DNA from 3 places in the Pseudoalteromonas rhizosphaerae genome. Region 3 is predicted to be linked to each of the others. Evidence: predicted binding sites of a transcription regulator. Region 3 holds the regulator's gene; each other region holds the start of a gene.
What was found. The regulator sigma-54, encoded in region 3, starts transcription at its own class of promoters, with help from an activator protein. The targets are predictions, from matches to a motif close to GTTGGCACGNNNNTNGNNT.
Positions count from the first base shown of each region.

Region 1: dps (DNA starvation/stationary phase protection protein Dps) is a predicted target of sigma-54. The motif match lies at 929-947, and genes of this name have one in related genera.
Region 2: PVK79_RS03390 (BON domain-containing protein) is a predicted target of sigma-54. The motif match lies at 1,151-1,169, and genes of this name have one in related genera.

Region 1 covers NZ_CP118496.1:4,330,721-4,332,928, reverse strand. Annotated here, with positions in the region: gene PVK79_RS18785 (methyl-accepting chemotaxis protein) at 1-211, shown strand, start outside; gene dps (DNA starvation/stationary phase protection protein Dps) at 334-858, opposite strand; gene corA (magnesium/cobalt transporter CorA) at 1,196-2,152, shown strand.
Region 2 covers NZ_CP118496.1:762,080-764,287, reverse strand. Annotated here, with positions in the region: partial or broken gene PVK79_RS03400 (IS30 family transposase) at 1-62, opposite strand, end outside; gene PVK79_RS03395 (helix-turn-helix domain-containing protein) at 47-337, opposite strand; gene PVK79_RS03390 (BON domain-containing protein) at 552-1,115, opposite strand; gene PVK79_RS03385 (LiaF domain-containing protein) at 1,459-2,115, shown strand.
Region 3 covers NZ_CP118496.1:5,066,971-5,069,178, reverse strand. Annotated here, with positions in the region: gene ptsN (PTS IIA-like nitrogen regulatory protein PtsN) at 1-257, opposite strand, end outside; gene hpf (ribosome hibernation promoting factor) at 262-549, opposite strand; gene PVK79_RS22120 (RNA polymerase factor sigma-54) at 578-2,074, opposite strand; gene lptB (LPS export ABC transporter ATP-binding protein) at 2,141-2,208, opposite strand, start outside.

The sequences.
Region 1 (2,208 bases), 740 kb from region 3:
GGTTACCACAATTAACGATATGAGCACGCAAATAGCTACAGCTGCCACAGAGCAAAGTAGTGTAACTGAGGAAATTAACCGTAACGTTTTTGCGATTCAAGAAATCGTTAATGAGCTAACACGTTCAATTAAAACAACCTCATCAGTTAGTCATCACTTAGCTGGTCGAGGGGAGAGTTTAGGCAATTTAGTAGGTCAGTTTAAGATCTAATATAAACAAAAAGTGGCGACATTATTGTTGATCAGTAATAAATAAAGATCAGGCTTTAAATAGCCCGATCTTTGACTTTAAATATAAATGAGTCAGTTTAAACTGAACACAAAACCGCTAGATTAGCTGCTGAGTTTGCCCGTTGACGACTCTAAGTGTGCACGCACAAACCATTGAAACTGTTCTAAATCGGCAAGTTGGCTAATTAGCATATCCTCAGATACCGGATCGAGCTCTGATAGCTTGCCAATCGCACTTCGGTGATCGCCATTAATCCCATTATATACTTTATCAAGCGCAACTAAGTGATCTTTTACCAAGCCCTTACCAATTGAGTAATCTTGCCATGAACGACGATCAACTATCGATTTTGGAGTACCAACTGGAACTCCGCCCAACGTAGCGATTCGCTCGGCGATGGTGTCGGTCATTGCTCTGATCACTTCAACCTGAGGGTCGAGCATTTCATGCACGCCAATAAAATTTGGGCCAACTACATTCCAATGAATATGTTTTAGAGTCAATTGTAAATCGATCAGTGCGACCATGCGGTTATCAAGTGTAGCAATGGTATTTTTTGCAGATTCTTCATTCATACCTGGGGCAGTAAATTCAGCGATTTTGTTTGTTTCGTTATTGTTACTCATTATTCCTCCTGATTTATAAGGAATGTTCACAGCGTCTAATAAAGTCTATGAACATGCGTTAGTTTATATAAAGCAATGGTTGTGCCGATAAAAATTATTTTTTAAGTTGCTGATATTTAATGTTTTGTATTTTTTTCAAAGGAGGGGGATGAAAGCTTTCTTTGATATGCCATGAAAAATATGCACTTTTTTGTAAAATCTGCAAAACAAAAGGTGCTGTTACGTGTTAGCGAATTGCTTACTATTAATAATAACTGAGATGCAGGAGTGTATTGTCATTGTTGATTAATCATCACTTACATATACTCAACTCATCTTGTTATTAAAGGAGAAGTGCATGTTGAGATTTTTTTCTATCGAGCAGGGGGTGATCAAAGAGTTAGAGCCTTCATCCGATACCTCTCTTGAAGTATCAATCAGAAATGCACACTGGATTGACACAATCAACCCAACGGAAGATGAGCGAAATACGCTCGCAAAAACGCTCAATATAACTTTTCCTGAGTCAGGGGATGTGCAAGAGATTGAAGCTTCATCGCGATGTTTTATCGACAATGAAGGCTTGCATGTGCATGCATTGTTTATGTCGCCCAATGAAGGACGTTTTAATACGGTAACAGTTGCCTGTTTACTACAGGATAACTGTTTGCTGACCATTCGCGATGACGAGCTGGCTGACTTTCGATTGTTACGCTTAAGAGCACGTAAAGGTCAAGTAATGTGTGATACGCCAAAACAGTTATTGGTTACATTATTCGATCAAAAAGTCGAAAACCATGCTGATATGCTCGAGGATATGCATCATCAGTTAGAGAAGCTCAGTGCATATGTACTAGAAGAAGATGACTCTGATCTAGAAGAAGCGGTTAGTCGTATCGCGCGTTTAGAGGATGCGAATGGGAAAGTGCGTTTGTGTTTAATGGATACGCGGCGCAATATTTCGTTTTTAATACGTCGTTTAGGTGTACAAAATGAGGATCGCGAATCACTACGAGAAATTGTACTTGATATAGATACGCTAATGTCTCACTGTACCTTTTTGTTTGATAAGGTGAACTTTTTGATGGATTCAACACAAGGTTTTATTAACATTGAACAAAATCAAATTATCAAAACCTTCTCTATTGCTTCGGTGGTTTTTTTACCACCTACCGTAGTCGCCAGTGTATATGGGATGAACTTTAATATAATGCCTGAGCTGCAATGGGAATGGGGTTACCCATTTGCAATTGGCATTATGTTGCTATCGGGCTTTGCCCCTTATTTATTTTTTAAACGCAAAGGCTGGCTGTAGTGTGTGCCAATGACTACTTGGCATACACTATTATACGAGTTTATATTCATTTTATA
Region 2 (2,208 bases), 1.0 Mb from region 3:
TATTGATAAATCGTTTCATGATGTAAAACGACCTTTTTCTCTAAAGCTAAGCGGCCTGCCACCTGCTCTGGCGAAAGTCCGTCATGCAACAATTTATTAATCTAGTCAGTAACGTCTCTGTTAACTTACTTGCTTTGAAAGATGACTTGCCTCTTTGTTCAGCAAAATTATTGGCTTGGTTAGGCCGATAGCCTTTAAGTCCTTTATTGCGTTTTAACTCTCTAGAGATAGATGACGGTGAACGAGTTAGTTCATCAGCTATCTGTTTTTGGTTATTTCCTGCTTTTATTAACGCGTAAATCTGGTATCTTTCTTGTGTCAGCTGTTTATATTTCATTAAAGCAATTTCCTTTGGCGAGAAAGCAGTCAAATTATAACCACTGGACATCTAATCTGAGAAATTGCACTTATTACCCGAATTTAGGACTTGTAAAAATACACCAAGTGGTGGAATAAGCACTGAAAATATAATTCGTATTAAATCCATGACTCTCACTCCCTGAAATTTGTATAAGAAAGCCCAGCATAACTGGGCATTCGTGGCTTATAGATTATTCAGCTACAATAGTTAAGTTATCAACTACATCGCGAACATCTTCAGCATTCTTAGCAATTTTCACCGCTAGCTGTTTTTCAGCATCCGAACCAACAGTACCATTTAGCGTTACCACACCTTTATCGGTATCTACGTCAATATCCGTACCGCCTACTTCAGAGTTAAACAAATAGCGTGTTGTAATAACGGTAGTAATTTTAGCATCCGTTAAATCACTTTCTGTGCTATCTGATTTCATCTTCTTGCTTTTTGTATCCGTGTTTTTAACGACCGTTAGCTCGTTATCAACATCAGTTACACCATCTAGACTTAAGATAAGCTCTTCCGCTAGCTCTTTATCAAGCTCACTTTCAACTTTACCAGTTAGTACAACCTTGCCATTTTTTACATCAGTGTTAATGTCAAAGTTGTTTAAGTTAGTGTTCATTAACAGAACCGTTTCTGCCTTACCATCAATCCAAGCATCTTTACTTTCATTTTCCCAGCTATTTGCTTGAGCACCCATAGCGGTTGTACCAAGAACTAACGCTGCAATAATAGATTTGTTAAATGTTTTCATAATCTTTCTCCTTTTGATTAAAGACAATATGATTAATGCGAACATCAAGCCAACTTTTAAAGCATTTAAAATCAATCGCTTAAACTTAATTTCATATAGCACTAGCTTTAGTATTGGTAATTATTTACAGACTGCTCGGTAATTTATTCTGGTCGTTGCAAAATTAACCATTTAATAGCATTATTCGTTAATCTGTCGTTAATATAACAAACGCACCTAACGAAAATAAATTTAAATTATTGATTACTAAGCTAATTAATAAATGGCCTAAGCTTTGCTTTAACTATTGCAGTACCGAGCAATCGTAAAATACACCAACAGCATCACTTATAAGGAATACATCATGACTGTAAAATTAGAAGATCGCCCAATTGAGCAAGTGCGTGAACAAGTTATTGATCAATTAATATATAACTACAGTCATGCTGTTATTTCAGCTGATGCTTTTGAGCGTCGATTAGATCAGGCAATGGCTGCGAAAGATAACCAAAGCTTAATTGATTTGGTAAGTGACCTAGAATTAACAACCGATAGTAATTACCAGTGGGAAAAACGTGCGCAGTTTAGCCCAAACTATAGTAATAAAAGCAGCGATGAAACATTGCACTTGCGAAGTATCTTAGGATCAAACGAGCGCAGTGGGCAATGGGTAGTACCAAAAGAAATCCACCTGACGAACTTACTTGGATCTATTGAACTTGATTTCACTGACGCCATATTTCAGCATCAAAATATCACCATCCATGTCAATTGCTTACTAGGCAATGATGAAATTTATGTGCCAGAACACGTCAATGTTGTATCAAAACTGTTCAGTATTATTGGTAGTGTTGAAAACAAATCAGTGTCACTGAATAAACACCAAGGGCCAACCATTACTATCGAAGGAAAAGTTATTCTGGGCTCTGTGGAAATTAAAATTAAGCGCACCATTAAAGAAAAGTTTGTCTCATTCGCCAACAGCCTTAAAACCAGTTGGCAAGATATCAATAAACATTAATGGATAAAACACAGTTAAAGCTTAACACCCGTAGGCGTTAAGCTTGCTGACGCGAAAACACCGAAACAATATTGAATATCGCGGTGGCAAGCC
Region 3 (2,208 bases):
GGTGATTCACTCACTAAAATTATTGCTAGCGGGTTTTCAACACCACTCATACGGCCATGAGGGATAGCAATACCACGACCAATACCGGTACTACCTAGTTTTTCTCTCGATAGTAGTGCGTTGAGGATTTCTTGTTGTGATAGCTGAGGGAGTTGTTCATGAGCCAATTGGCTTATAAATTCAATGATCCGTTTTTTGCTATTAAAAAGGACCGCAGCTTTACTGCAGTCCTGACAAATAAGTGAGCTTAATTTCATAGTGTTAGTGTCGAGCGTGCTTCTCTTTGTGTTTAATTACTTGACGATCAAGTTTATCGATTAGTCCGTCAATAGCTGCATACATGTCTTGGTGCTCAGTCGAGGCAAATAATTCAGCGCCACTGACATGTAATGTGGCCTCTGCTTTTTGGCTTAGTTTTTCTACATCAAGAATAACATGGACATTATTGATATGATCAAAATGCCTTTCAAGCTTGGCAAACTTATTGTTTACATAGTCTCTTAATGAATCAGTAATTTCTACGTGACGACCAGTTAAATTTAGTTGCATAAGCATTTTCCTCTTGTGATTTTACGCCTTAAATCAAACTTTTACGTTGATTTGACGGTGGAATAGCCAGTGACTCGCGGTATTTTGCAATAGTCCGTCTAGCTACTTTGATACCTTGCTCTGCCAATATATCTGCAATCTTACTATCACTCAATGGTTTCGCTGAGTTTTCTGCACTGATCAATTTTCTGATCAATGCTCGAATAGCTGTCGAAGAGCATTCGCCGCCGTTCTCAGTGCTTACATGACTTGAGAAAAAATACTTTAACTCAAAAATACCACGGGGGGTATGCATGTACTTTTGTGTCGTTACGCGAGAGATTGTTGATTCGTGCATCTCAACCATTTCAGCAACGTCGTTTAGTACCATAGGTCGCATTGCTTCAGGGCCATGCTCAAAGAATCCCTGCTGTTGTTTTACAATGCAGTTAGTTACTTTGAGTAACGTCTCGTTACGACTTTCTAGGCTTTTAATAAACCATTTAGCTTCTTGCAAATGCGAACGTATAAATTGGCTGTCAGTGCTTGATTTTACTGAGCGTGACATTGCCGCATATTGGCTGTTCACTCTAATTTTTGGCATGCTGTCTGGATTAAGTTCAACCACCCAGCGACCTTTAATTTTTTTCACCGAAACATCAGGTATAACATACTCTGACTCTTCGCGTACTATAGTATCCGCAGGCTTTGGATTAAGGCTGTGGATCAATGTCATTACTTCTTTCAGCTCATCTTCTTTAAGCTTAGTCTTTTTCATCAAAGTGCGATAGTCACGACTAGCTAATAAATCGATATGATCAGTTAAAATCATTTTAGTCTCGCTAATCCAAGGAGTTGCAGGATCAAATTGATTTAATTGAATACATAAACATTCTTGTAGGCTGCGCGCAGCAATACCAACAGGGTCAAATAACTGAATGCGTTTTAACACTGCTTGCACTTCGTCTAGTTCGATTTCTTCTTCGTTATTACCTTGATTTAAGCTCTCTGCGATGTCTTCGCAGCTCAAGGTTAAAATACCTGAATCGTCAACAGCTTCAACAATCGCAATGGCAATAGCTTCATCGGTTGGACTAAAAGGTGTGAGCTGTAATTGCCACATCAGATATTCGTGCAGGGTTTCAGTTGAAGCACCTTGATAAATTGACTCATCTTCAGGCATTGGGCCGGATGACGTATTTGGCGCAGCACTCATGTATTCGTCCCAGGTGACGTCCATAGCCATTTCGTCACTTAAAGTCTCTTTACTTAATGCTTCGCTACTTTCTTGTTCATATTCGCTGGGCTTGTCGTCTGCTGATGCACTAACAGTTAAGTCATCGTTGTCTTGTTTTTGTTCGTTTTTACCAGCCGTGTCGTCTGAATATTCATGCTCTTCTAGCTCTAACAATGGATTGCTGTCGAGTGCTTCTTGAATTTCTTGCTGGAGATCCAATGTACTGAGTTGCAATAAGCGAATTGCTTGTTGCAGCTGTGGTGTCATTGTAAGTTGCTGGCCCATGCGCAGCTGGAGTGATTGCCTCATGTATCTCTAACAATCCTTTTATTGTTATCATCGTTAAGTCTAGCAGATACTTAGCCGAGCGTGGCTTTATAGCCTAAATTGCTCGCCCAGGTAAACATCGCGGACTGTTTGGTCGGCAAGTACATGCTCAGGGG